Regions from separate parts of the Neobacillus sp. NPDC097160 genome, predicted to be linked through region 1. Evidence: riboswitches for the same ligand, from Rfam matches in the RefSeq annotation. Region 1 holds a riboswitch; the other holds the start of a gene.

Region 1 (15,449 bases):
TGGACCATTTCCAGTCTGGTTTAGTACTCACCTTATTTACAGTAATTCAGATACCTGTTAGTTTTTTGATACCCGTTTTGGTAAGTAAATATCAGCATAGAAAAAATTGGCTACTAATATGCTGTATATTTGAATTAATAGGGGTGATTTTGCTCATTATGAACGCTTCCCCATGGTTTGCTACTGTCTTCTTGGGTATTGGTGCCGGCGGACTATTTCCTTTGGCGCTACTTCTTCCAATTGAAGAAACAACTAATTCAAAGCAAGCGACCTCTTGGGCTGCGATGATACAATTTGGGGGCTTTATATTAGGTTCTTTAGGTCCAATACTGATGGGTTACACAGTAGATACTTATAATAATTTTTTTCCAGCGTTTCTTGGGCTAATTTTTATTATCCTTTTAATGATCGTTACTGTTTTAATAATAGGAGATAAAAAAGAAACAGCACAACAACAAATCAGCTTAGAAATTTGAACCTATTTTAGTTTATTTACGTTGGCACATTGTCAGGCGATGTTATAAAAATTATATAGCTGACCCCAAACCGCCAACTAGAGGTTTCCGGGAAAAACCCTCTTTTAAGCGAAAAGCTTGTAAGAAGAGGCCGACTTAGCCTCTCCTTACAAGCTTTTTAATTTTGCCCTAATTTGTTACGAATTCTTACATGCTATTTAGGCTAATCTTGCCCCTTTTATTTTCGGTACTAATAGAAGAACCGTCCCCTTGTTACACTTTAACTGAATGAGGGTCTGACCCCACTGAAAACGAACCAGAAGAATCGTCCCCGTGTTCCACCTGCTCCCCTGCATCAATTGTGAAGGTTGGTACTGGTTTTTTAAATGCTTTTGTAAGAAAAAGCAGGTAGATGAACCCAATACAGTTCCAAAGGAGTCCTAATACTATTGCAATTTCACTTATGTGGGACCACAATAATGCGATAAAGAGGATACCTATTATAGGAAATACTAGATAATGAATAATCGATTTGATGGATCTCATTTTATTCTTGATGATATAGTGACGTATGACGCTTAAATTGACGAAAGTAAAGGCAGTATAGGCTCCAAAGCTAATGATAGAAATCGCTGTATCCAACGTTAAAAATACCGCAGTCATACTAATAACTCCTGAGATGACGATATTAAAAACTGGGATGCGCGTTCGAGGATGTAAATAGCCAAATACTTGTTTAGGTAAGACATTATCTCTTCCCATTGCATATAAAAGTCGTGAGATACCCATTTGGGCTGACACTCCCCCAACAATAACACTAAATATTAAGATTCCTAAAAAAACAGAAGCAACCAACATCCCTCCAATTTTGTCAGCAATCTCGAATGTTACTGCATCCACATTCGAAAAAATAGAGATATCAGGGAAAGGGATCTGCATAAAATAACTTACGGCTGTATACATAATTCCGATAAAAAGGGCAATGCTTATCATTGCTTTGGGGATTGTTTTTACTGGGTTATGCGTTTCTTCTGCTAAAGTGCTTACTGCATCAAGCCCAATAAAATTATAAGCGAGTATCACTGTGCCAGATAAAATCACAGGTAAAGATAGATTATGCGGCATAAATGGTTCCCAGGAAAAGAGTGGAGCAGAAGCATTCAATTGAAATTTAATTAACAATGCAACAAATACGACAGCGATAGAGAGTTGAAGGACAAGAAGTAACATGCTAAATGAGACGGCAATCTTAACATTAAAAATATTCGCAAGTGTGATTGTAAGAACGATAGCTAAGACCCAGATCCATACAGGTATTCCCGGAAATAGCGGTTCTAAATAAATCGTTATGGATAATACATAGACAATCGGAAAAAAAATGTAGTCAAAAAGTGTACCCCATCCAATAAAAAAGCCAAGATTGGAATTGAAGGCTTGTTGCACGTAAGTATAGGCCGAACCGGCTCTTGGATATACCCTTACCATGTTGGCATAACTTAAAACTGTAAATAACATGGCAACCGTAGCAATTATATAAACAAGGGGAACATGTCCATTCGTAGCGTCTGAAGCAAGCCCGAAAACAATAAAAACTGTAGTTGGAACCATAAGTGATAAACCAAGTACAAAAACACTAAAAAAACCCAACGTTCTTTTTAATTCCCTATTCTCCGTTTCCCCTTTCAAGCTCTACCATCTCCCTTTATTAAATACGACTCATTTAGCTGGCAAATCACCAAAGACGCGCTATGTTTCGACAAAAAAAAGGGGGACCGCAAATCTTGTGCTGTAAAGTATGTATCGTGTAAATCAACAGATTTACAGAACCCCGTATATAAAAATTTCAAATATGCTACTTTTTCTCTAGGTTATATTGCAGGTACACAACATGAGTTTGTAAATACTCCTCTAAACCATGTTTTCCATCCGCACCACCGATTCCAGATTTCTTCCATCCTGCATGGAATCCTTGAATCGCCTCAAAATTCTCTCTATTAATATAGGTTTCTCCAAATTGCAATTCATTACTTGCTCGCATCGCAACGTCCAGGTTTTGAGTGTAAATGGAAGAGGTTAACCCAAATTCACAATCATTTGCAAGGTCTATGGCTTCATCCAGATCCTTAAAGGTGGCGATTGGTAAAACCGGACCAAAAATTTCTTCCTGCATAATCCTCATCTCATTCGTTGCGTTAATCAGAACGGTTGGCTCAAAATAATATCCCACTTCTCCCGAACGCTTGCCGCCCGTTAACAACTTTGCTCCTGCAGCAATGGCATCTTTTACATGATCCTCCACTGCTTCTAAAGAGCTCTTATTGACTAGAGGTCCCATATCGATATCTGAATGAACTAATGGATTACCAAATTTCATTTGTTTCATGGCTTCGGCAATTTTTTCATAAAACTCATCTGCTATATCCTCATGGACATAAACTCGCTCGGCACAGTTGCAGACCTGTCCGGAATTAATCACACGAGAAGCAACAATAGATTTTACGGCAAGATCGAGGTCCGCATCCGCCATTACAATCGCTGGTGCTTTTCCGCCTAGCTCTAGTGATACTTTTGTGATGTTTTCAGCAGCTGCGCGCATGACTGCCGCACCGGCATGATAACTGCCTGTCAAGCTGACCAAACCAACTTTTGAATTTGAGGCAAGTTCATTTCCAAGCACACTACCGCTTCCGGTAACGATATTAATGACTCCCTTTGGCAAGCCTGCTTTTTCAACAATTTTAGCAAATTCAAGCGCGTTATTAGGCGATTCGGCACTTGGTTTAAGGACAATCGTATTACCAGTCAGTAAAGCAGGTGCTGCTTTACGGGCAATCAGGAAGAACGGAAAGTTCCAAGGAAGGATACCCGCAACAACCCCAATCGGTTGTTTAAAGACGAAAATATTTTCGTTTGGACGGTCGCTTTGGACTATTTCTCCTTCATAACGTCTAGCCCATTCGGCCGTATAATCAATATAGTCTGCCGTAAAGTTCACTTCCACCTCAGCAAGCGCTTTCGTTTTTCCCATTTCCTCAGATATGATGCGCGCTAAATTGTCAGCGTTTTCACGAATCCCCTTAGAAATCGCTCTTAAATACGTTGCCCGTTCAATCGCCGGAAGCTTCGCCCATTCTTTCTGAGCCTTTGCAGCCGCATCAACCGCCTGGCGGACATCGGCAATTGTGCCTTTTGGAACCTCGGAAATTACCTCTTCCGTTGCCGGATTAATCACTTGCGAAGTTTCATTTGAAGTAGATTCAACAAATTCCCCATTAATGAACATTTGATATTTTTTTGTAGCGATTTGCATATAAACATCCTCTCTCATTCTAATAAAATGTTTTTTTTTTAAAATCCAAGAATTAAAGCACATTCAAAGATTTGAGTACTAAACTTTGGAAATGGTGGACAGCATGCTCACTAAAATCACCTGTCCGATCCTCATCGACTATTAACCTTCCACCGGCATATCCTTTTGATTTAAGACCCTTTTGAACCCTTTCACAGATTTCAATATCTTCCGGATTAAGCGTTTTTTCCATATAATTAATCCCTGCCCAGCCCTCTTCAGTAGGTTCTTTATCAAGGAAATAGAAATCAAAGTACTCAGTCGTTGTGTCAGGACCTGTAGGAACGATATGAAATATTTGAAAAGCCGTTTCACCTGGATTTGCATTAAACATGGTCATGGGCCATAACCAGTAAGCATAAAAGTTTTGATTTCCGCCATTTGGGTCAATCTTGTATGCAGCCCTACTATTCGGATTTCCCATAGGCGCAATGTGTGAAGAATAATTTTCGTAAATATGCGATTTATAATTCTTTAAATCAATCAAATCGCACAACGCTGGATGAGTCGTACTACAATGGTTACACTCCAAGAAATTATCAACAACAACTTTCCAGTTTGCTTTCACCTCAAATTTGATCCGATGGGCAAACGTTAATTTACCTAGGTCAGGAACATAGCGGTGAAGATCTTCTTCCAAACCGTCATAAACAATATTTGCCGGCTTTGCATTCATATCCATATTAATAAAAATTAAGCTTGCATATTCTTCTACTTTAACTTGTGTTAAACAATGCTCACTAGCATCAAAATTCTTTACTTTATCTTGGCCTCTCGCCTTATTTAGTTGACCGTCCAGACGGAATGTCCAAGAGTGATAAGGGCACGTAATGATAGATTTTTTACCTTCCCCTTCTACTAATTGATGACCACGATGTGGACACACATTATAAAAAGCTTTTAATTCGTTTTCTTTTGTTCTAGTAATAAAGATCTCTTGATCAATTACGGAAAAAGTAACGTAGGAGCCCGGTTCTACTAACTTTTCTTTATGACAAACAAAAAGCCAATTTTTATAGAATATAGCCTCCTTCTCCATTTCAAAAATTTCAGGACTTGTGTAATAAGGCCCCGTTAACGCATAGGATTGTTCAGGATCAGCATGGAAACGATGTGGAAAAGGTGCACTTGTTTTTAACATTTTATTTTCCCCCTTAACTTTGATTTCAAAAAGACAGTCTGGACGGTATGTAAAAGAATCATACCATTAGGTAAACACTTTTTCAATAGTGTTAATAAAGATAATACTCAGATTTTTAAACCATGAGAGCCAGTAGGATTAAAATTTCATATTAGAACTATGAACAGGTTGCAATTTTGATTGCGGATCAATATAAGCTTTTGCATTATTTACAGCCGTTGGCCCTTCACCAAACCCTGCAGTAATTAACTTAACCTTCCCCGGGTACGTAACTATATCTCCAGCAGCATAAATTCCTGCAATGTTTGTCTCTCCTTTAGAGTTGACAATAATATTCCCTTTCTCTAGTGCTAATCCCCATTCCTTAATAGATCCAATTGAAGAACCAAAGCCAAAATTAATAATGAGGTCATCAACTTCAATCGTTTCCGCTTCATTTGTTTTATTATTTAAGATTCGAACCTTTTCAATAGTGTCTTTCCCTTCCAAACTAGAAATCTCAGTGGAAGTTTTTACTTCTATCTTCGATTGCATTAATAAATCGATACTATGTTCATGTGCACGAAACGTATCTCTGCGATGAATGAGTGTGACTTTTTTTGCAATGGATTCTAACATAAGCGCCCAATCTAAAGCAGAATCTCCCCCGCCTGCTATAAGAATGGTTTTATTAGCAAATCGTTCCATACCGTTTACAAAATAGTGTAAATTCCTACCTTCAAATCTCTCTGCATTTTCGACTGTAAGCTTTCGCGGTTTAAAAGCGCCTGCTCCAGCCGTAATAATGATGGTTTTGGATAAATGAAGGGAGGTATCTGTTGTGATATGAAAAAGTTCATCCTTATCTTTAAAAACATCGATTACCTTTTCCTCCAAACACACAGTTGGATCAAAATGAGAAACTTGTTCTTTCAGTCTATCCACTAATTCTTGTGCCTGAATTTTCGGAAAGCCCGCAATATCATAAATATACTTTTCTGGATATAAGGCCGCTAGTTGTCCTCCTAATTTAGGCATACTTTCAATAATCTTGACACTGCATTGCCGCATACCACCATAAAAGGCTGTAAAAAGCCCTACTGGCCCGCCGCCAATGATGGTAATGTCATAAATTTTTTGATCACCTACCATAATTTCCCCCTTTTTACCATTTTTCAATATTCTGAATTCGTTGTGTAAAAAAAACAGGCTTCTTGAAAAGTAGATATAAAATGTTATCTACTTACACCAAGACCGTCCAGACGGTTTAAACAAATAATAACAGCACCTCCTTTTTTTTGCAATAACAATATTTCATTTCTCCTGCATGAACATTAAAAAACGGTATTTGAATGTCTGCAAATACCGGCTTTAAGGGCATATTTATGCTTCCTTTTCCATCTTCACTTGATGTAGTTGTGTTTCCGGCTTACTTTTCTCTCCGCTAAGATTTAGTCCTATGACACCCGCAATAATCAATAAAATGGAGATGGCTTTCATAAGGTTGAACGATTCCTGAAACAAAAAGATGGAGATAAAGGTAATAATCGCAACCCCTAATCCCGCCCATATGGCATAAGCTACACCCACTTCAATACTTTTGAGTGATAAGGTAACGAGGATCAGACTTAGCCCATAAAAAACAAAAATCATGATAGACGGAATTAACTTTGTAAATCCTTCCGATATTTTCATCGATGTTGAGCCTAATACCTCTGCAATAATACCTAAAATAAGATAAATCCATCCCATTTTGATCACTCCCCTGAAATAATCGAAATAATTAATTAACTTTAAACAAAAAAACCCTTACAATGGTTTTTATTGTCCTTTCAAAGCCATCATAAAGGAATTTATAGAGAAGAATGCAGTTTTTTGTCAAAACGTGATGTAGAATCAACCATCCTGCCTTGTTAAAGAATATAATTCCTCCAGCACCTTTTCCCGAAAGTCATTTTCAAGCGGTGCAAATCCAAACATATCACAGAACCATAATCCATCGATAGCAAGTCTTATAATAGTTGCCAATACAGGATCTAATCCATCTTCCTCCACTCGTTTTTGCCATACAAGATAATGATCCTGTACAGGCTTAAGCAGTTCGGGGTCAGTAGCAATGGCAGCTAATAATCCTGCTTCCATTTGTTCGGGATCTTTAAGCGATACATCTATGTAAGCTCTAAGCGTATGACCCGGATTTGAATCTAAAGCAGATTTTTGTTCTAAACTCGTTGTGTACTTTTCAAGGACAGACGTAATTCCCCCTTCAATTAGCGCCCTCTTACTAGGGAAGTGATGGAGAAGTCCGCCTTTGCTAACTCCTGCCTCTTCTGCAACATTTGCTAATGAAAAATGAGAAAAGCCTTTTGTATTAATAACGCGTGATGCAGCATCCAATAGTTCTTCATTTAAAGCCCTCTTTTTCAAATTTATCCCTCCTTCAATAAGTATACCATCCGGACGGTATCTAGACAATATTTTGAAGTTAATTAACTGTATTGGATGATTTAACCATGGAATACAAAAGCAGCTCATAGACCTTTCAACCAAAACATAAGGTGAAAATGAAGGATATTCACATTCATTTGATATAATTGAAATGCATCATGGTCGATGAATTGTTTTAAGGAGCCAAAACAATGAATTATAAAAAGATTAAACCAAAAAAGATTTATGAGGAAGTTACCGATGCCATTTATGAAATGATTCGGTCAGGTCAGCTGCAACCGGGCGATAAACTTGACTCCGTAACGCAACTCGCTGAGAACTTTCAGGTTGGCCGTTCCGCTATTCGTGAGGCGTTAACTTCATTACGGGCGATGGGACTCATTGAAATGAAGCAAGGTGAGGGAACCTATGTAAAGGAATTTGAAAAAGACCAAATTACGTTTCCATTATCAACAGCCATTTTAATGAATAAGGAGGACATCACCCAATTATTAGAGGTAAGGAAGATTATTGAAAGCGGAACTGCAGCGGCAGCTGCAAAAAGAAGAACGGACCAGCATCTTTCCTTGATGGAGGCTGCTCTAGAAACAATGCTTGATGCAAAAGAGGATGAAGATCTGGGTGAAAAAGCTGATTTAGAATTTCATTTAGCCCTTGCTGAAGCCGCACAGAATCAGCTATTGATGAACTTAATGAATCATGTGTCAGAACTCATGGTCGAAACGATGCGTGAAACGCGCAAGGTTTGGCTGTTTTCTAAACAAACAACAATCGAGCAGTTATATAAAGAGCATTTGGCGATTTATGAAGCGATTAAGAACCAGGATGAAGAAGCCGCAAGGAAAAAGATGCTTCATCACCTTGATAATGTCGGTACGATTTTGGAAAAATATTACGAATATACAAGAGCGCTTTAATAATTTTTAATGCAGAAAAATATAGATAAAACAAGGGTTCCTTTACTTTTAGGAACTCTTTTTTTAGACACGTAGACCATACTTTTCTATGAAAGCCCTTCCTAAACCTACTGCTTTTATTGTAAGATAGAAAATAACAATATCGTTAGGTCGTCAGATGACCAGTTGACCATTTTAGAGAGGAGAAAAAAATGAAAGTATCACTTTTTGCTACTTGTATCGTCGATTTATTCCAGAGCAATGTCGGTAAAGCGACAGTTGAACTGCTTGAAAGACTTGGGTGTGAGGTGGAATTCCCGGAATCTCAAGTATGCTGTGGCCAGCCTGCTTATAACAGCGGCTATATCAAGGAAACAAAAGAGGCAATGAAACGAATGATGGAAACGTTTCGTGATGCGGAATACGTAGTTTCACCGTCCGGCTCTTGTGCATTCATGTTCCATGAGTACCCGCATATTTTCGCCGGGGATCCTGTTTGGGAACCAAAAGCAAAACAATTAGCGAAAAAAACCTATGAACTGACACAATTTATTGTGGAGGTTTTAAAAATGGAAGATGTCGGTGCCACGTTTGAAGGAACGGCAACGTATCATACCTCCTGCCACATGACACGATTATTGGGGGTTAAAGAACCACCAATGATTCTATTAAAAAATGTAAAGGGCTTAAAGTTCACAGAATTACCGGGTAAAGAACAATGCTGCGGCTTTGGCGGCACCTTCTCCGTCAAAAATGCTCAAATATCTGAACAAATGGTCGATGAAAAGGTATGTCATGTTGAAGAAACCGGCGCCGATTACCTTATTGGGGCAGATGGCGCTTGCTTAATGAATATTGGCGGGCGAATCGAGCGATTAGGAAAACCGGTTAAAGTATTGCATATTGCAGAAGTGTTAAATAGCCGCTAAAAGGCAGTTCTACTATCATTGGAAAAGCGAAATTCGAGTTTCATATTTTTATAGATGGGGGGAAATTCATATGGCAATGAAGATTAGCACGGAACAGTTTAAGGATCGTGTCGACCGGGGCATTCATGATCAATTTATGCGTGGGGCTATCGCCGGGGCCCAAGACGGTATGGGGGTTAAACGAAAAATTGTCACAACCGACGAATTAGATAATTGGGAAGACTGGCGCAATCATGGCGAGGAAATCCGCCAGCACGTGCTTGAGCACCTCGATTATTATTTGGAGCAGTTAAGTGACAACATAGCCAAGCTTGGCGGTCATGTCTTTTTTGCGCAAACGAAGGAAGATGCCAATGAATATATTAGAGGCATTATCCGGCAAAAAGAGGCCAAAAAAGTCGTGAAGGCAAAATCAATGGTGACCGAGGAAATCAGTTTAAATGGGATGCTGGAAGAAGAAGGCTGTGAGGTGGTCGAAACTGACCTTGGCGAATATATTCTCCAGCTCGATGAGCATGACCCGCCATCACATATTGTGGTACCGGCGCTTCATAAAAACAAAGAGCAAATCCGCGATGTATTTGCGAACAAACTTGGCTATACAAACACATCAAAACCGGAAGAACTTGCCTCCCAAGCCCGGGTCACCCTTCGAGAGAAATTTCTCAAAGCCGATATTGGGATTACTGGTTGTAACTTTGCCGTTGCCGAAACGGGTTCCTTTAGTTTAGTGACGAACGAAGGGAATGCTGATTTGGTTACCGCTTTGCCAAAAACCCAAATCACTGTCATGGGCATGGAAAGAATCGTTCCTACCTTCGAAGAAATGGAAGTTCTCGTAAGTATGTTAACCCGCAGTGCGGTCGGGCAGAAGCTAACGAGCTATATTACGGTTTTAACTGGTCCTCGCGAAGAATTGGATGCCGATGGCCCGGAAGAATTTCATCTTGTCATTGTCGATAATGGCCGATCAGACATTCTCGGCAGCGAGTTCCAATCGATTCTGCAATGTATCCGCTGCGGGGCATGCATCAATGTTTGTCCTGTCTACCGTCATATTGGCGGCCACTCTTACGGATCCATCTATCCAGGACCAATCGGCGCCGTTCTTTCGCCATTACTTGGAGGATATGATGAATACAAGGAGCTTCCATATGCCTCTACCCTTTGCGGTGCGTGTACCGAAGTATGTCCAGTGAAAATTCCGTTACACAATCTGCTTCATAAACACCGTGAAGTCATTGTTGAAAAAGAAGGAAAAGCACCCGTTTCAGAAAAATTATTAATGAAGGCCTTTGGGCTTGGTGCCGCATCACCGACACTTTACAAGATTGGTTCAAAAATCGCACCTGCTGCCATGAACCCCTTTACGTCAGGAGGCAAAATCTCCAAAGGGCCGGGGCCGCTTAAGGCATGGACGGATATTCGAGAATTCCCGGCTCCAAATAAAGAGAGATTTAGAGATTGGTTTACTAATCGCGAAAAAGGAGACAAAGAATCATGAACGGCACCATCCAAAATCGGGATAAACTTTTAAATCAAATTGCCAGCCGTCTAGGCCGGCCGCGAATTTCTTCGAAGATTCAAAAACCAAACTGGAAATACCAGCCGCAGCACGAGGTATATAAGGATGCAACACAGGATGAGCTTTTAGCTGTATTAGAGGAACATTGCCAAAAAATCCATACGGACATTTTTACAACTGATTTGCAGGGTCTTCCTGCTGTGGTTAATGATGTGGTCGCTAACTGCGGTGGTGGTCCGGTTGTCACATGGAAGGACGAAAGGTTCTCTGAGTGGGGGCTCGATTCCGTAATGAAAAAAGAGTGGCCGTCCCAACAGATCGATGTGTTTGAATGGGACCACACCTTAGGGGAAGAGAATATTAATAAAGCAGAAAACGCCAATGTCGGCATCACGATTAGCGAAATAACGCTTGCCGAATCCGGTACAGTCGTCCTTTTTAGCGATAAAGATAAGGGAAGAACCGTCAGCTTTTTACCGAAAGCATCCATTATGCTGATTCCAAAAAGCACGCTCGTTCCAAGAATGACCCAGGCCGCAGTGAAAATGCGCGAAGTCTATCAAAAAACAGGACACGTGGCCTCCTGCATCAACTTTATCACCGGGCCAAGCAACTCAGCTGATATTGAGCTAAATCTCGTCGTCGGCGTACATGGCCCCGTAAAAGCAACCTATATTGTAGTTAACGATTTATAACGGATAAATATGACCAAACACTTAAACAACTAAATCTAGATTTCATTCTAGGTTCCGTCCATAATATAAACAACCAAAAGCCTGCAAATAAAAAGCGTAAAGGTCCCAATCAATGAAGGGCCTCCACGCTGTTTTTATTAATAGCTTTCTTTTTAATTTTTTTATAAGGATGGATGTTGAGTTGCCGCTTAATTTTCAGCTAATCTTTTCCTGATTCACTTGATCTCCCTGAATGGCTTTCATCATCCGTACCTTATAAATGGCAATTAGCAAAATAAACCAGACAGGTGTAACGAACAAGGCAACACGAGTATCTTCCGCAAGGGTCAGCACGACAAGAACGAAAGCAAGGAAAGCAAGGATCAAATAATTGGCAAATGGATAAAGCGGCATTTTAAACTTGTTCACTTTAGCTAATTCCGGTCTTGTTTTTCGATATTTTAAATGGGCTGCGACAGTAATTCCCCAAATAAAGATAAAACAAACGGTAGAAACGCTCGTGATCAGAGTAAATACTCCTTCCGGCATGACGTAGTTCAAAGCAACGCCAATAAGTATAACAACTGTTGAGAAGAACAAAGCATTTGAAGGTACTTTACGTGTAGTGAGTTTTGCAAATGATGTAGGTGCACTTTGATTTTTTGCAAGTGAGTATACCATCCGGCTTGTACTAAAGATCGCACTGTTACATGCCGATGCTGCTGATGTTAGGACGACAAAATTGACAATACCGGCCGCGGCCGCTATACCAACTGCGACAAATACTTGGACAAATGGGCTTTCCGCCGGTTTAATAGCGTTCCACGGATAAATGCTCATAATCACAATAAGTGCGCCGATGTAGAAAATGAGAACCCGAATCGGGATATTATTGATTGCTTTAGGAATAACCTTTTCCGGGTCTTCTGTTTCCCCGGCAGTGAGGCCGACAAGTTCAATTCCCACAAACGCAAACACGACCATTTGGAATGCGAGGATAAATCCATTCATGCCATTCGGGAACATCCCATCGTGGCTCCATAAATTCGTGAAACTGGATGGTCCTGAATTTGTGGAAAAACCCTTAATAATCATAAAGATGCCGATCACAATTAAAGATACAATCGCAATAACTTTAATCAATGCAAACCAAAATTCCATTTCGCCAAAAAGTTTTACGGTTGCAAGGTTCATCATCAACAATATAACAACTGCTATTAATCCAGGCATCCACTGTGGTACACTCGGAAACCAAAACTGCGTATAAATTCCAACTGCTGTCAAGTCCGCCATTGCAATCGTAATCCAGCAAAACCAATAGGTCCATCCGGTGATAAAGGCTGCCATATTACCAAAATAGTCTTGTACGAAGTCAACAAAAGAATGATAGTTTAAATTACTTAAAAGCAGTTCTCCTAGTGAGCGCATAATTAAAAAACAAATGATACCTGTAATCAGATAAGCAAATAAAATGGATGGCCCCGCTAGATGGATTGATTTTCCTGCCCCAAGGAATAATCCAGTCCCGATTGCCCCGCCAATGGCAATTAATTGTACGTGCCTGTTTTTTAGGCCTCTTGCTAATTTTTGTTCCTGCATGTGTTTACCCCTCTTTTCCTTTTTAGGATTTGTGACATTGTTCTAACCATTACAAATTAAAAGTTTGATATAAATTCTGTCAAACCACTTTAGAATTTAGTGCGATTAAACTTAATCTTCTTTGTCAAACTTATCAGCCTAAGTAGAAAAATCTAAAGAAATGGTTTCCTACAATGAGTAGTTTTTTTATTTCCTCCTTTTCACAGAAAATGTTCCATTTCGCTGATCGGTTAATGGCAGGATTTCACAAACAAAAAAAGAACAGAAGAAGGGTATGTTTCTACCCTCTCTGTCCTTTTACCTGAAAGTTTCTCCCACAAAAATTGCAGGTCCCCTTTGGTGGCATATAACGAAATATGCACTCTCCAGAGCTACGTCATGTATTGGTTCCTTTTACCTGAGAGATTTATTCCAAGGATTTTATGGAATTTGCTCCTTCGGCGGCGATACTAGTCACTCTCTCCCAATACAATCATCCGTAACTATTCACATGTCAATCATTGAAAGCGGATTCATAAATCGATATTCTCACATAATAATTCCATTGTCAATTTATTATCGGGAAAATTCCGAAAATTCCTTCTTGAGAACCACAGGGACGGTTCTCATGGCTTTTATTGAGGTCTGTGTGGGCCACAAGAACCGTCCCCATGGGCTTCCCATGGTCTTCATAAGAACCTTCATAGTTGCCAAACACCTAATTTTAATGAAAGATAGATAGTATCAGAATCTCTTAGGAGGAAATATTGTGTACTTAATGGACTATCATCATCATACAAACAATTCATTTGACTCCACTGCCATGATGGAAGAAGTATGTTTGAAAGCAATAGAAAATAATATTAAAGAGATTTGCTTTACTGAGCATTTCTCGGTTAATCCGCTTGCACCAACCTATGGTCACATGGATTTTAATAAATATTTTAGTGAGCTTCGGTATTGTCAGGAGAAATTTCGCGGCCAATTAACAGTAAAAGCCGGGATAGAACTTTGTGAGCCCCATCTTTTAACGGATAAATATGACCAAACTCTTAAACACCTAAATCTAGATTTCATTTTAGGCTCCGTCCATAATATAAACAACCAAAAGCTCCGAATTGTACTCAAAGAACATAATCAACAAGCCTACCAGCTTTATTTTGAAGAATTGTATAAAATGGTGTCAGCAGCCGACATAGATGTGATCGCCCATTTAGATTTAATGAAGCGCTATGGCTATAAAGAGTATGGAATCTATCAATTTGAAGACTATCAGGAAATTATACACCAAATTTTAAAAAAGGCCATCGAACGGAATATTGGGATTGAAATCAATACTTCAGGTCTCAGATCTGGCTTGAAACAGACACTGCCATCCATGAATATTATTCAACTATACAAGGAGTTGGGCGGAGAGATTTTAACCATCGGATCAGACTCGCACAAAGCCGAAACCGTTGGAGCCAATCTGATAGAGGCCTATAACATAGCGAGGGAATGTGGATTTACCTATATTTATAAGTTTGAACAAAGGAAACCAATAGCAATAAAAATGTTTGGTGATTGACAGCCTGGAAGGAAAAGCGCAAGCGCCCTGGAGGGAGGACCACGGGGACGGTTCTCATGGCTTTTTAATGAGGGTAGTGGAGACCATAGGAACCGTCCCATAGTCCTCCGACACAATCCGGTGCCTGATCAGGCACCGGAATTTTTCAGCGAATCAACGTCCTTCGCTTGTTCTTTGTTTGATTCTTGTTCCAGAACAGCAAGGTAAAAATCTGTCTTGCAATTAGATAAGCAAACGCCCCGATCGGGATAGCGAACAAATCAAGCCATAGACCATCCGGATATTGGTCCGGGTGGTTTATCAATGATTGAGACTGGATCGCTCCAACGAGCAAAGATGGTACAAAAAAGAACAGCCACGGGTTGCGAAGCCACTTCGTATTGAACTGCTGGTTAATCGCCTCATATATCGCTTCGGCTGCCCCAGCCATAAACACGACGATAAAAAATCCTCCTACCACACTTTCAGCCGGGATAGTATTAGAAAATTCCGGATGATAAAATTCCATCGCAGAATACGAGACAAGGCATAAAAACGCGGTGACAAAGATGACGCTCCAGACAAAACGGACAATCTTCAACCAAGGAAACATAGCCCTCTTCAGTTCCTGATTTAAGCTTTGCTCATTTCCGAAGGATTGGATTACCTGGTGCACAGCCTCTTCTTCAGAATACCCCTTAATCATTAAGTCGTTCATATGCTCGACAAGATGGGCATATAACTCCTCGTGCATTTCCTCCCTCTCTTCCTGAGGCAAGTCAGCTAAGATCTGTTGTAGATATCGCTCCAGTTCATTCATGCTAATCCTCCTAACGTTCGATCAATTAACGCATTGATTTGCTTCCAGTTCTTGAGCTTTTCCGAAAGCAGTTTATGCCCCGTTTCGGTAATAGAATAATATTTCCGTC
Region 2 (15,449 bases), on a different contig from region 1:
GCTTTATAAACCGCACTTCAATTGTGCACCACAATTGGTACAAGTATTACAGCCACCCATTTCTTTTACTTTTCCTTTGCGGCAGACAGGACAAGTGTTTCCAACCTCAGAACCTATTGTTACATCTGTTGATCGTAGGTCAGTAATTGTATCAACAAGGACGACATGCTGCTTTGGTTTATCATCAAACATTGATAATTGTTCGTTTGTATTTTCCTCAGCTTTGAGAGTTAATACTTGAGAATCCCGTGATCCGTCGACATAGACAGTACCACCTTTAGCACCGCCACGGTAGAGTCGTTCATAAACCTTTTCCACCTGTTCTACACTGTAGCCTTTTGGTGCGTTGACAGTCTTACTGATTGAGCTGTCAATCCAACGTTGAATGACACATTGGACATCTGCATGAGCTTCTGGTGCCAATTCCATCGCTGTTACGAACCAGTTTGGAAGATTGTCTGCATCTGCTTCTGAATGCTGGTCTAAATATTCTTGCACGATATCTGCTTTTACCTCGATAAATTTTCCGAGACGTCCGCTTCTGAAATAAGAGAATGAGAAATAAGGCTCTAATCCTGTTGAGACGCCAACCATTGTTCCAGTGGATCCAGTTGGTGCCACAGTTAGCAAATGGGAATTTCTAATTCCATTTTCTAAAATCGATTGACGTACATCTTCTGGCATTTTTTTCATAAAGCCTGTTTCTATGAAAGCTTGTCTTAAACGGTCTGTATCTTCTCTTGTTTCTCCGTTTAAGAATGGGAAACTTCCCTTCTCTTTAGCTAATTCAATTGAAGTTCTATAAGCTGTCGTTGCAATTGTTTCAAATACTTGGTCAACTAGGTTATTTCCTTCAGGCGAACCATACTCAGTTTCACAGTAGATCAGTAAATCGTGTAAACCCATTACTCCTAGACCGACACGGCGCTCACCAAGAGCTTGTTTTTTATTTTCTTCTAAGAAGTATGGCGTTGCGTTAATGACGTTATCCTGCATTCTCACGCCAACAGCGACAGTTTTCTTTAATTTTTCAAAATCAACAGTTTTTGTTTCCTTGTCCGCCATTTCTGCAAGGTTAACAGCAGCAAGGTTACAGACTGAAAATGGTGCAAGTGGTTGTTCTCCACACGGATTTGTTGCAACGACTTGTTGTCCATATGCTTTAGCATTTGTCATGTCGTTAGCGTTATCGATGAAAAATATTCCTGGCTCTGCTGAGTAGGTCGCGCAAATATTAATTAAATTCCATAACTCTTTAGCTTTGATTGTTTTGTATACTCGCACTTTGTGACCAAGTTTTTCCCACTCACGAACGTCACCAACTTGATGCCATTCTTCGTTGTAGATTTTCATTTCCTCTTCGTTGTAGTGCTCAACATATGGGAAACGAAGCTCATATTCACCATCATTTTCAACAGCTTCCATAAATTCCTTTGTTAAACAAACGGAAATGTTAGCTCCAGTTAGGAAATCAGGATTATGAACTGTGTAATAACCACCGGTTGCTAATTTTTCTTCTGCATCGGCAATAATATTTTCATCAAAACCACCATAGCCTGGGATGTTTTTGTAATTCACGATTCCCTGGTACATTGCCGTTTCCTGAAGGGTTAATGGCGTCAGTTTTAGCTTATCCTTTGCATGTTTTTTAATCGTTTCATCATTTGTATTTTCAATTAAGAATCGTAGAATTCTAGGATTTTGCATTTTAGAAATAATGAATTCAATAATGTCCGGATGAAAATCTGCTAGCATTATCATTTGGGCTCCACGCTGTTTTGTTACTACTCAAAATTGAGCGGCTAGGTCATTTCTGCCTAGCTCTCATGCTTTCACATGAGATCAGAACTATATCATCAAAGATAAAAATCTTTGTCTCGCGCCCCGATATTCTGTTACCAGAATAACAGTTTACTCTTTCCATAGTGATTAACCTTAGGAAATTTCAATAGTCGTTGAACGTTCATCTCCGTTTCCAGAGACGCTTCGCTGCTGATTGCCCAAATCCTTATCATTTTCAAACCTTCACGCTCACCGTTGCCAGTCACGTTGTGGTTGATAAGGCTCTAAGGGTGTTCCAGCAATTCACGAGATTTTAATCCCGCCGTTGGAGTAGTTAACGGGATCCACCTTGCTCAACCAAATGCGTTAATTTCGCAATATCATCCAGCCATGAAACCGATCCGGATGATTTTCCGTTTACGCCTCTAGCCAAGGTATTACGAGGTCTTAATGTTGAGCCATTTGTACCGACACCGCCGCCGCGGCTCATGATTTCCATTACCTGCTTACGATGGTCAGAGATGCCTTCACGTGAGTCTGGTACGAAAGGCATTACGTAGCAATTAAAATATGTGACATCAGTATTTGCCCCGGCCCCGTACAGAACCCGTCCTGCAGGAATAAAATTCAAATTAACCAGTTCCTGATAAAACTTATCTGCCCACTCTCGGCGCTTCTCTTCCGTTTCTTCAACAGATGCAAGACCTGTAGCATTACGCTTCGCAATTTGCTCGTAGAAGAGCTCCAGGGGCTTTTCAATGACATCTAAAGAACGAACGATGATTCCAGTGCTTGTTTCCTCAGGATTATCTAGCGCTCCTCTAAACTCCTCTTCAATCAAAACCTTAGCCTTTTTATTTTCCCAATCAATTTCCATGATGGTTCCTAATCCTCGTGCTGGAAATTTCGGATCTTCCTTAATCGTTAAAACAACAAAGTCGCCATTTGTGAGGGTTATTTTTGCTGTGTCTTTGAAGGTGTATCGGTCTAGCATGACCAAACGTGAAACACCCTTGTGAGTTATTTTCATATCTGGGGTAACCGGGTGCACTTGGGGGAACAGGCGGATATCCTCATTCAACCTTTCAAAATCAATATTCATTTTTTGTCTAAAAACTACAGACATGAGAACAACTCCTTCAATATTAAATCTCTCTATTGTGTATGATTCTAGTAAGTTTATGCTATATCTAGTTGTCTTAATAAACATAACGTTAACATAGATAAACATAAAAAATCAATATATAGTACCAAAAATATTTTCGACACCACTACATATTGTATGATGAGCAAATAACATTTATTTTGTCAAACTTAAAATAAACTAGATTTGGGAGAAAACAAAAGCTATTATTTGTTTTTCGCCCTAAAACAGGAAAATTCAACAAATTTCGAGGCTTGCCTCTTTTTTTTAAGGAATAACCAATAAAAAGAAAAAAGCGGCATTGCAGCCGCTCCACTTTACCTTTTAAAATTCCATTCTTCACTTTCATAGCGCTCTTTAGCTATTTTTTGAACGTATGCGGTTTCTTCTTCTGTTAGCTGATATGGTTCAAGATCTATATTTAGTCCTTCAGCAAACCCTTTATAAAAAGCCTCTTTCGCCTCATCGAGGGTAATCCTCCTTGGGCTTATAGCATTGATGGCAACCGCTTTATCCTTAAATGCTTTCTTCATCCGATCCTTAACACGTTCATTTGAATATTTAAACAAGCTAAACAACTTGTCCTCATCTAAATCCAATAGAATCGAACCGTGCTGTAGAATAACACCTTTCTGTCTTGTTTGCGCACTGCCCGCTACCTTTCTTCCCTCTACAACCAGCTCATACCAGCTCGGTGCATCAAAGCATACAGCGGAGCGGGGATTTTTCAATGCATCCCGTTCCTCAGCTGTCTTTGGCACGGCAAAATAAGCTTCAAGTCCTAAATGATGGAAGCCTTTTAAGATTCCTTCTGAAATAACACGATAGGCCTCGGTAACAGATTTTGGCATTTTTGGGTGATTTTCCGAAACGATGACACTATATGTAAGCTCATGCTCATGGAGAACACCGCGCCCCCCTGTAGGTCTCCTGACAAACCCCAGCTCGTGCGCTTTCACGGCCTCCATGTCAATTTCCTTTTCAACCTTTTGAAAATACCCTACAGACAAGGTTGGAGGATTCCAGCCATAGAAACGGATGACGGGAGGGATTTTTCCCTCGCTATGCCAATCTAGTAATGCTTCATCTAATGCCATATTAAAGGATGGTGAACAATTTCCAGAGTCAATAAAACGCCAAACTTCTTTTTTCATTCGAAAACCTCATTTTTATAAAATTGTCTCGAGTTTAAGTCTACCAAAATCTGATATGATTTCAAAATAAGCTGTTTCTGATATAATGTTATTAGACAAAAATGAAAAGATTTTTTACTATTCATCTTTATCTTTATCGGAATGACTTATATAATAAAAACTAGTGCAGGAAAGCTTGAAAGGAGCAAAAAGAAGTTGAGTTCACTTTATGTTTTATTAATTATTCTCGCAGCAGTTATTATTTACTCCGTTTTTACCTATTTCTATCAGAAGAGGATTGTTAAAACGGTAACTGAAGAAGAATTCCGTTCGGGATACAGAAAGGCACAACTTATAGATGTTCGTGAAGCGAATGAGTTCGATGGCGGTCATATTCTGGGAGCACGTAATATCCCAATGTCACAAATGAAAATGCGCATTAAGGAAATTCGACAGGACATGCCAGTTTACCTATATTGCCAAAGCGGGATGCGCAGTGCACGTGCCGCCCAATTTTTACACAAAAGAGGTTATAAGGACCTTACCCAGCTTCAAGGCGGGTTCAAAAAGTGGTCTGGTAAAGTAAAGACGAAAAAATAATGATGACTCTAAAGGTTCCGGGGATGTTCCCGGAGCTTTTTTTGTTTCCAAACTAAAGAAAGATCAGATTCATTTTTCGAATCTGACCTTTCTTCCCATATCAAGCTCTTTGGTATTTTAAAACTGGTTTACGTGCTGCCATAGTTTCATCCAAGCGGCCAACTACAGTTGTATGTGGTGCTTCCTGGACAACCTCAGGATTTTCCTCAGCCTCTTTGGCAATTTGGATCATGATATCGACGAAGGAATCAAGCGTTTCTTTTGATTCTGTTTCTGTCGGCTCAATCATGATACACTCTTCCACATTTAACGGGAAGTAAATGGTTGGTGGATGGTAGCCAAAATCAAGCAGGCGTTTCGCAATATCTAATGTGCGGACACCTAATTTTTTCTGACGTTTGCCGCTTAGGACAAACTCATGCTTACAATGTTTATCAAATGGTAAATCATAATGTTCAGCCAATCTTCTCATCATGTAGTTGGCATTTAATACCGCATACTCCGTTACTGCTTTTAAACCATCAGGACCCATGGAACGAATGTACGTATAAGCGCGAACGTTTATGCCGAAGTTCCCGTAGAACGGCTTCACACGGCCAATGGATTGTGGACGATCATAATCAAGTACAAACTCCTCGCCACGCTTCGAAATAATTGGTTTTGGCAAGTATGGTATAAGGTCTGACTTTACACCGACAGGACCAGAACCAGGGCCGCCGCCACCATGTGGACCAGTAAAGGTTTTATGAAGATTTAAGTGCACAACGTCAAATCCCATGTCGCCAGGTCTGGCTTTTGAAAGGACAGCATTTAGGTTTGCCCCGTCATAATAAACTTTTCCTCCGGCATCGTGAACAATTTCAGCGATCTCAAGGATATGTTCTTCAAATAGTCCAAGCGTATTTGGATTGGTTAGCATTAAGGCAGCCGTATCTTCCCCAACAACCCTACGTAAATCCTCAAGATCAACAAGACCCTTATCCGTTGATTTAACTGTTACCGTTTCAAAACCTGCGATTGTGGCAGATGCAGGGTTTGTACCATGTGCTGAATCAGGAACAATTACCTTTGTACGGTTTAGATCTCCATTTGCTTCATGGTAGGCACGGATCAACATTAATCCAGTCCATTCCCCATGTGCACCTGCTGCTGACTGTAATGTCACTTCGTCCATTCCGGTAATTTCAATCAAATGCTGCTGCAAGTCATATAACAGGCCTAGTGCACCTTGGACAGAGCTCTCGTCCTGAAGTGGGTGCACATGGGCAAATCCATTAAAGCGGGCAACATTTTCATTAATTTTCGGATTGTATTTCATCGTACATGAACCTAATGGATAAAATCCTGAGTCCAGGCCGTGGTTCCTTTTTGAAAGAGCCGTATAGTGGCGCATGATATCAAGCTCTGAAACCTCAGGAAGTTCAGGCTCTTCTATCCGAAGGAACCCCGCTGGAAGAAGAGTGCTGATATCTAATTCCGGTACATCCATTTCTGGAAGACTGTATCCGATTCGTCCGGGTGTACTAGCTTCAAAAATGAGCGCTTGGTCTTGATTATGCATGCAGATCCCCCAATTCTTTCACTAAAGTATCGATTTCTTCCTTCGTCCTCTGTTCTGTTACGGCAATCAGCATATGGTTAGACAGCTCTGAATAGTCACGACCTAAATCATAGCCCCCGATGATTCCTTTTTGTAACAGTTTTTGATTTATTTCTTTAACCGGTTTGTTTAATTTTACAACGAATTCATTGAAGGAATAGCCATCATTAGCGACTTCAAATCCAGCTTCTTTAAAAGCAGTTTTTGCATAATGTGCCTTCTGTAAATTGGCTGCAGCCATTTCACGGACACCCTTTTTACCAAGAGCTGTCATCGCGACAGATGCTGCAAGGGCATTGAGCGCTTGGTTTGAACAAATATTTGATGTCGCTTTTTCACGACGGATATGCTGTTCACGTGCTTGAAGTGTTAATACAAATCCACGACGTCCTTGATCATCTACTGTTTGCCCTACAAGACGTCCTGGTACCTTCCGCATTAATTTGTTCGTTACGGCAAAATATCCACAGTGTGGGCCGCCAAAGGCAGTTGGAATTCCGAACGGCTGTGCATCACCGATAACAATATCAGCACCAAATTTTCCTGGAGGTGTCAAAACACCAAGGGATAGCGGATAGCTGCTAACTACAAACATCCCTTTATTAGCATGAATGATTTCCTCAACCTCTTTTAACGGCTCGATTCTGCCAAAGAAATTTGGGTATTGGACGATTACTGCTGCAACATCATCATGTACTAATTCCGTTAACGCTTCAATATCTGTTACACCATCTTTTACAGGTACTTCTACTACTTCAAGATTTTGACCTTTTGCATATGTTTTAAGGACATCACGATACTCAGGATGAACCGCAGTTGAAACAACGATTGTTTTCCGTTTCGTATGACCGGCACTAAGCATTGCTGCCTCTGCAAGAGCCGTTCCACCGTCATACATCGAGGAGTTCGCCACATCCATTCCAGTTAATTCGCAAATCATTGTTTGGAATTCAAAAATTGCTTGCAACTCGCCTTGAGAAATTTCCGGCTGGTATGGTGTATAGGCAGTATAAAATTCAGAACGAGAGATTACATGATCAACAATAACAGGCATGTAATGATCATAAACACCAGCGCCCAGGAATGATACATTTCGTTTAAGGTCAGCATTTTGGTCTGCTAACATAAAAAGCTCTTTCATTAGCGCAGTCTCGGACTTAGCCGCTTTAATGTTGTACTCACCCTTAAACCTTACTTTTTCAGGGATATCGCTAAACAGTTCATCAATTGAAGAAACACCAATCGTTTCAAGCATAGCCTTCTTATCTTGTTCAGTCATAGGTAAATAGCGATGTTTCATAAACCTAACTCCCTTCATGTTTTACTTTTCTCTTTTATAAAAAGGTGTTGGAACTACTGCAGCTTTTAAACGTTTTCCACGAATTTCAACTTCAACCTCAGATTCAAGCCCGGTAAATTCCGTCTTAATAAGGGCAAGGCCAATATTTTTCTTTAAAGTAGGTGATTGCGTACCGGTAGTTACTTCGCCGATTAGCTCCTCACCGATATAAACAGGGTATCCATGACGAGGGATTCCACGGTCAATCATTTCAATCCCAACTAATTTTCTTGATAAGCCACTTTCTTTTTGCTGTTTTAAAGCAGTTTTGCCAATAAAATCGCCTTCTTTATTTAATTTCACTGCAAAGCCAATACCTGCTTCCAGCGGTGAAATTTCTGGTGAAAGCTCTTGGCCATAAAGGGCTAAATTCGCTTCAAATCGGAGTGTGTCACGCGCCCCCAATCCACATGGAAGCACACCTTCCTCTTCACCGGCTTTTAAAATGGCTCTCCATAATTCGACAACATCTTTTGCGTCACAATACACCTCAAAACCATCTTCACCGGTATAACCAGTTCTAGATACAAGTGCCGTTTTGCCATTTACGTTTACTTTTTGTTGGAATTTGAAAAAGCCAATATCACTTAAATTTGTTCCAGTCACAAGCTTTTGCAGGACTTTTTCAGCAAGCGGCCCTTGAATAGCCAGCTGAGCTGTTTTTTCTGAAAGGTTTTCAATTGTGACATCACCTTCTACATGCTCTTCAAGCCATTTATAATCCTTTTCAATGTTGGATGCATTTACAACCAAAAGATAATGGTCGTCTTCGATTTTATAGACGAGTAAATCATCGACTGTACCGCCGTTATCGAAGCACATAGCTGTATACTGGGCACCGCCATTTTTTACTTTTGAAATGTCATTTGTCATCATTTTTTGCAAGTAGCTTAAGCTGTCAGATCCTTTGACTTCGACTTCACCCATATGGGATACATCAAACAAGCCTGCACGATTGCGGACTGCTTCATGTTCTTCCTTTATGCTTGAGAATTGGACAGGCAGCTCCCATCCGCCAAAATCGATGGTTTTCCCCCCATTTTCTTTATACACATCGAAAAGCGGAGTACGTTTTAATCCAGTCATCAATAAAGTCCCCCTTCAATCTTTTACTTGTTCATTATTTGTTATAAATGACTCTTTAAAAGAGATTGAACCCATTACCAAAATCATGCAAAATTATTATCCATACTTCCTTCTAGAAAAACAAACAGATGGATGATCATTCTAAAAAGACCATAAAAAAGGACAGAAGCCCCCCTTTGGATAAAAGAAGGTCTCTGTCCTTGCACCTGAAAGTTTACCAAAAAATGGTTTTCCCCTTTGGTGGCTGCCTATATTGGGCAGCGCTCTCCAGAGCTGCGTCAAACAAGAGTTCTTTTGCCTGAGAGATTCACATTTCTGCTTGCTCCTTCGGCGCTACAACGGTAGTCTCTCCCCTTGTTGTCATTCGCATTATAATATTTTCCAATTTGGTCATACTAATTATACTTATAAAGTAATTTACCTTATTAAAATATTTAAAAACTTTCAAAGCTATTATCATCCTACCATTAAAACAACACATTGAGCAATAACTTTATTAGAAAACTGTAAGCGCATAAATCTGGTGACTGAGGATAGATGAATATATGAAAAGGAGCTGAAATGATGTCGGTCGAAATTGAATTTGATTCCTCTTGGCAGGATGATTTTTTACATAGAATTGACAACGATGGTCCATGGGGGAATTGGGAGCTATTTAAGCTGGCAATCGGGGTTGAAAAACATTTGGTGATACCGGAATTCGAGGGCTTGCAAGCCACAGATCATTTGCCTAATTTAACCCCCCTTCCCCACCAGCTCGAAACAGCAAAACAAGTAATTGAAAACATGAATGGAAAAGCCATCCTAGCGGACGAAGTTGGACTTGGGAAGACCATTGAGGCTGGATTAATTTTAAAAGAATACATGATTCGCGGATTAGTGAAAAAGGTCTTGATTCTTGTCCCTGCTTCCTTGGTCACCCAATGGGCGATTGAACTGAATAGCAAATTTTTTATCCCTGCGATTACCCAAAGGAAAAGTTATGTATGGGAACAGTGTGATGTTGTCGTTTCATCGATTGATACAGCCAAACGAAACCCACATCGAGATATTATCTATAAACAAGACTATGATCTCATCATCATTGATGAAGCACATAAATTAAAAAATAACAAAACGAAAAACTACGAATTTGTCCAGAATCTTAAAAAGAAATTTTGCTTACTATTGACAGCCACACCGATTCAAAACCGAATCGAAGAAATCTTTAATCTAGTTTCTCTGCTAAAACCCGGGCATTTAGGCAGTGAGACTTCATTTTATGAGAAATACAAACGTGATGCGCGGTCTTTAAATGATGATGAGCATTTAAAAGAATTAGTAAACAAGGTGATGATCCGCAACCGCCGCGCTGATACAGGAATTGAATGGACGAAACGCCATGTGGAAACAATTCCGATTAAATTCACGTCTCCTGAAAAAGAGCTTTATGAGGCGATAAACACGCTTAAAAATGAGGGTGATTGGGTTCAGACTAGTGCTTTCTCGGTGATGACGCTGCAACGGGAGGCATGCAGCAGCAGGGAAGCAGTTTTTTATACTCTGAAAAATATGCTTCAAAAAAGGGAAAATCCAACTCGTGCTTTCGAGGAGCAAATTCAGTTTTTAATTTCAAAGGTAGAAGCCGTCCAGCAAAATTCAAAAGCAGAAAAAGCACTTGAATTGATTCAAAAAGTAAATGATAAAGTCATTATTTTTACCGAATATCGAGCCACACAGATGTACCTGCAATGGTTTTTAAAACAGCATGGGATTTCTTCTGTACCGTTTCGCGGCGGCTTTAAACGCGGGAAAAAGGACTGGATGCGGGAATTGTTTCAAAAGCACGCCCAGGTGTTGATTGCGACAGAAGCTGGTGGTGAAGGAATTAATTTGCAGTTTTGTAATCATATCATTAATTTTGATTTACCATGGAATCCAATGCGGCTCGAGCAGCGAATTGGCCGAATCCATCGTCTCGGACAGGAAAAGGATGTCATGATCTACAATTTTGCCATCAAGAATACTGTGGAAGAACATATCTTAAAGCTCCTTTATGAAAAGATCCATTTATTTGAAAAAGTAATTGGTGAGCTTGATGATATCTTAACAAAACTGGAATTTGGCAACATTGAAGATCATTTGATTGATATTTTTGGACAATCCGCATCTGAAGGCGAAATGAGAATAAAAATGGAGAATTTATCATCGATGATTGAATTTGCTCAATCCATGAAGGAAGGGGATTCACATGCAGCAGCAGGAAATTCATAATTTTCTTTTGAATTATTTTAAGGCAAATGAATGCCTAATACTTGAAAATAAACCAGGCTTTTTAACTGTCCAGTTAACAATTGAACTGGATAAAGAACTGATGAACAGGCCATTTTACTGGCACTATTTAGAAAAAACTGGCGGAGTTCCAAATCCAATGCGGCTTACCTTCATCACGAATAAGGGATTAGCCCCCGATCATATCAAGGGCGAAACGATCCACTTTGGTTCGCCACGTCTGCATCAAATTTTTGAATCAACAAAAAATCTCGCCAGTTATATTCGCCTTTATGAGAATCATCGCAAGCTCGGCAGCCAAACTCCCTTGCTGCCGTGGTTATGCATGAATGTTAAGATTTCCTATCAATGTGACCGTAAGCGGGATGTTTTTAAATCAATCGGCTTACAGCTAATTAATGGTCAAATGGTTGAGGACTTTCACGACCGATTAATGCAAATACCGCTGACCCCCAAAATTCCCGATTATTCCTTTACATTATCGCCATTGGTAAAACCAAAGAGCGGCATGTCAAGAATCGAAACGTATTTACAATCAATAATTTCTGAAGAAGACCATTCATGGGCTTATGATGCACGGAAGCGGTGGGATCAGGATTTGCAGCTGTTAGATCATTTTTATGAGGACGTAGAAGATGAAAATGAAAGCTACGAGACAGAAAAAAAGGCTCTACAAGAACAATACGAACCAAAAATAAACATCTCCTTCATCAATGGCGGGCTCTTCTATTTGACGGAAAAAGCAATATAAAGAAAAAATCCATTACAGTGTAATGGATTTTTAAATATCCTAAATCGTTTCCTCACATTTTCCGTTTCTTTTTCACTTCAGAATAAAGGATATAGGGTAGAATTCCAAACCATCTATACCAAAAATCAGCCTTTTTTTGCTTTCTTTCAATACGCAGCCGTTTGCGTTCATCCTTCGGCTGGTCAGCATATTTTACAATGGTTTGGGTCATGTATTTAACATAATCATTTGTTTTCACGGACACACCTGCCTTTTCTTACACTTAAAAGTATATCCATGTTTTGTTTTTTCAAACGGGTATTTCAATTTACCCATTTGACCATTTTCTTTGACTTTAAATCAAAAAAGCCGCGTCCTGTAATAATTTCGCCAGATTTTAGACATAGCGTAAAATTTACCTTCTGGTTAGATCCGGACGGCGTTTCGGCTTGGTAATCCATGGTTCCATTTACATAAATGAGCGTTCCCTTGGCAGGAATTCCTCCAGTTTGTTGCAGCAACTCCACTTTCTTTACTGATGAAAGAAAATAATATTCCTGTTGGAGGATTGCTGCCGTTTCATGGGCCATTTTTCTTTCAGTTAGCAATTGTTCAATATGCATGGAGAAAAATAGCAGAAAAATGATAAGTAAGCACAAAACTAGCGGGTAGGTAAATCCTTGTTGATTATTTTTCATGTTCCACCAGACCAATTCACTAACGAATAGCATGTGACGACATATTCTTTTCCCCTAGTGTCTGTAACGGTTATCTTAACAGCACTATTGATGATCGAAAAGGTGGATTGCGATACGTTTTGGAGGATAATTTCGTGCCCTGTTGAGTTCACACGTCTTCTTAAGTTGGACCCATACATTTCAATTTGAACAGTTTCTGTATCTTTGGTAAGGATTAAACGGCCCGATTCTACTACGGCACGTGTGGACAGCCGGATCTCCTTTTTCATTTGACTGGAAAAGACTTCCCACTCCATCGCTTGTAGTTCTGCGTCATTCCCTTTCGTGTTCAGGATAATTTGAAAAATAGGTGCCATAAAGAAAATAATAGTGGCAAAGATTGAAAAAGCGATCAGTACTTCGATTAGGGTAAAAGCTTTTTCATTCGAGGACACCACAAACTTTCGATTCTGGAAGGAATGCATTTTTTTCAACGTTTACACACACCTCCTTTTGACCTAACGATTCTGTTTCATTCCAAATGATTTTGTATTCTACCTTATTCCGGATAATTGTGTAATTTTTGAATGTTTGACTATCGATTAATTTTGCTTGCAGTTCTTCATACATTATTTTTCGCGACGTATTCTCTATTTCCAATTTCATGGATTGGTGCCTTATCTCCATTAATATGGGCAATAAATATAAGCTTAGCATTAACAATGCAGACAATGAGAGCAGCAGTTCCAGCAAAAAAAATCCCTTATTGCTCTGTAACATAAAACCGTCCCTTCCCAATCAAAACGGTTAGTCGATAAGTTTTCTTTTCAGTATAGATAAAAAAAGTACCAAACTTGTTGACATTTCCGTCACTTAAGAATTTGTAAGATAAAGGGATGGTGCCCTCCCTGACAGTATATTTTGTTGAGTATTTTCTCTCGATAAATCGCGGCAGATCGGGTCGCAATCTCATAAAATAAAGATATTGATCCGGCATAAAGACAACTGTCACTTCATACTGGTGAGAAATTGCATATTGCTGGGCATATAGCAGGTCTGCCTGCAATTGTGTTAAAAAGGCCTCATCTTCAATTACAGAGTGCTGCGGCTTTAAATAGAAGACTGTAATCGAGGAAATAATCATAAAGATCGAGAGAACTAATAAGGATTCAATTAAGGTAAAGCCTTTTTGATTTTGGCTCATTGTTAATTTGATGCTACCTTTTCAACAGAAGTGACGTTACCTTTAGAATCAATTTCAACTGTATTCCCGTTTGGACAACCTTTGACATCCTTTAAATATCCCTCTGTTTTAAGCTCATCAAGTGTTGGAAACTTGTTCTTGTCCATTACATATGCTTGAACTTGGGCTTGTACCATTTTGACATATGCCTCGCATCCCTTGTTATTGATATTTGAATTATGTTTGGCAACATTCGGAATCGTGACAATTAACAAAACTGAAATGACAAGCATTACGATCATCATTTCTATCAGTGTAAAACCTTTTTCATTTTTTAACATATTAAGAATCCTCCATTTTCTTAAATTCCATCAAGCAGATGGAACATTGGTAATAGAATAGCTAAATACATGGAAACAACGAGAAATCCAATAAACAAATAAAGAAGGGGCTGAATGGTTTTTAAACTTTTTTCAATCATTTCCTCCATGTTGGTGACACAGTGTTTACTGAAAAACAGCAATTCCTGCTCTAATTTTCCATTTTCTTGGCCGTGTTTGACAATCATCGGAAATTCCTTTTCAAAAAATGAGAAGGCAGCTAAAATGGTTTCCAATTTTTCTCCTGTAACAAGCTTATATTTAATTTCTTCAGCTATTTTGCTGTAAAACGGTTGTCTTTGATTTTTTTCAAAAAGAAGCAGTGCTTCCGAGACTGAAATTCCACCGGATAATAGGAAGCTTAGTTGAATGGAAAAGTAGTGTGTAAACAGCAATTTGAGGATCCTGCCGACAATAGGAATACGGACGAGTTGTGACCTTTGCTGCAGGATGGAGAGTTTTCGAAATACAAGAAAATAATAAATTGCCGTTAGGATGAGAAGCACTAACACAGCACCGACAACATACGGGAAATAATGGTCAAAGGCGTAGATGACCTTTGTGAAAAAATTCGCCTCAAGGCCAAGCGACGAAAAAAGCGTCGTAAACCTTGGCAGCAATGTGTTTTCGATAAAAATGAATAGCACACCTGTAATAAATATAAGCAGCATCGGATATTGAAGTAATTTTAGCAGTTTTTGTAAATCTTTATCCTTTAAAAGTGCAAGTTCACTTCCTTCTAATAATGCATCGGCAAAGCTGCCATGCTGCTCTGCAAAATAAACATAGCCGATTAAGTCTTTGTTAAACCTGAGAGTGGTTAAGACATCATGAAATGGTAAGCCCTTTTTTAACTCTTCTAAACAGCCATATAATTCCTCCTTTCGTTTCGCAGGTAATTGTAATGCTATGGATTCAATTGCTTCTGCAATTGGATACCCCCGTGCAAGTAATTCACCGGTTCTCTTCAAGAAAATCGCTTGTTCATTCACAGACCATTTACGGGTTTTCATGATCAAACACCAGCCGTTCATATTCCGACTCTTGAATATATCCAAGGGCAATCCCCTTGTTAATCACTTCTTTAAGTCTCCTATAATGTGATTCGGTTTTTTCACCCTTGGCCGCTTTCATCGCTGAGTTTAAATTTCTTCCTGATAACAATTCAAACACACTTGCTCTTTTCCATCTTCCATATGAATAACAAATAGGTGAACACTCCCCCTCGCAGAATGGGCATGTAAGTTCCACTAGTCTTTGTGCGGTGACAGCAATCAATGTCTGCTCTACCTCTAACCAATTCACACCAAATTCACGGAGACGGTATACCGCACCCTTGGCGTCTCTCGTGTGCATTGTGCTTAAAACTAAATGCCCTGTTAAGGCTGCGCGTACGGCTATCTTGGCCGTTTCTGCATCCCTAATTTCACCAACCATGATGATATCAGGATCGTGGCGAAGAATAGCCTTTAATCCGGCCGCATAGGTTACGCCTGCTTTTTCGTTCACTTGAACCTGCAGGAC

The links. Region 1 has a riboswitch for glycine ahead of ACIQXV_RS00250 (amino acid permease). Riboswitches for the same ligand answer to the same signal wherever they lie in the genome.
Region 2: linked by a shared signal. The riboswitch ahead of gcvT (glycine cleavage system aminomethyltransferase GcvT) and the one ahead of ACIQXV_RS00250 (amino acid permease) in region 1 are both predicted to bind glycine.

Annotation. Positions count from the first base shown of each region.
Region 1 is NZ_JBIWDU010000001.1:32,677-48,125, reverse strand. Features, by position in the region: gene ACIQXV_RS00305 (MFS transporter) at 1-476, shown strand, start outside; gene ACIQXV_RS00300 (APC family permease) at 729-2,141, opposite strand; gene aldA (aldehyde dehydrogenase) at 2,308-3,765, opposite strand; gene ACIQXV_RS00290 (aromatic ring-hydroxylating oxygenase subunit alpha) at 3,818-4,945, opposite strand; gene ACIQXV_RS00285 (NAD(P)/FAD-dependent oxidoreductase) at 5,084-6,076, opposite strand; gene ACIQXV_RS00280 (DMT family transporter) at 6,308-6,676, opposite strand; gene ACIQXV_RS00275 (TetR/AcrR family transcriptional regulator) at 6,821-7,351, opposite strand; gene ACIQXV_RS00270 (FadR/GntR family transcriptional regulator) at 7,564-8,289, shown strand; gene ACIQXV_RS00265 ((Fe-S)-binding protein) at 8,481-9,197, shown strand; gene ACIQXV_RS00260 (LutB/LldF family L-lactate oxidation iron-sulfur protein) at 9,268-10,701, shown strand; gene ACIQXV_RS00255 (LutC/YkgG family protein) at 10,698-11,417, shown strand; gene ACIQXV_RS00250 (amino acid permease) at 11,613-12,995, opposite strand; glycine riboswitch at 13,370-13,471, opposite strand; gene ACIQXV_RS00245 (histidinol-phosphatase HisJ family protein) at 13,744-14,541, shown strand; gene ACIQXV_RS00240 (permease prefix domain 1-containing protein) at 14,687-15,340, opposite strand; gene ACIQXV_RS00235 (PadR family transcriptional regulator) at 15,337-15,449, opposite strand, start outside.
Region 2 is NZ_JBIWDU010000003.1:4,302-19,750, reverse strand. Features, by position in the region: partial or broken gene ACIQXV_RS04360 (vitamin B12-dependent ribonucleotide reductase) at 4-1,776, opposite strand; partial or broken gene ACIQXV_RS04355 (ribonucleotide reductase N-terminal alpha domain-containing protein) at 2,120-2,908, opposite strand; gene ACIQXV_RS04350 (lipoate--protein ligase family protein) at 3,244-4,080, opposite strand; gene ACIQXV_RS04345 (rhodanese-like domain-containing protein) at 4,276-4,659, shown strand; gene gcvPB (aminomethyl-transferring glycine dehydrogenase subunit GcvPB) at 4,760-6,220, opposite strand; gene gcvPA (aminomethyl-transferring glycine dehydrogenase subunit GcvPA) at 6,213-7,559, opposite strand; gene gcvT (glycine cleavage system aminomethyltransferase GcvT) at 7,581-8,684, opposite strand; glycine riboswitch at 8,961-9,048, opposite strand; gene ACIQXV_RS04325 (DEAD/DEAH box helicase) at 9,249-10,937, shown strand; gene ACIQXV_RS04320 (YqhG family protein) at 10,915-11,706, shown strand; gene ACIQXV_RS04315 (YqzE family protein) at 11,759-11,944, opposite strand; gene comGG (competence type IV pilus minor pilin ComGG) at 12,009-12,383, opposite strand; gene comGF (competence type IV pilus minor pilin ComGF) at 12,380-12,847, opposite strand; gene ACIQXV_RS04300 (hypothetical protein) at 12,804-13,142, opposite strand; gene comGD (competence type IV pilus minor pilin ComGD) at 13,126-13,566, opposite strand; gene comGC (competence type IV pilus major pilin ComGC) at 13,569-13,886, opposite strand; gene comGB (competence type IV pilus assembly protein ComGB) at 13,907-14,938, opposite strand; gene comGA (competence type IV pilus ATPase ComGA) at 14,925-15,449, opposite strand, start outside.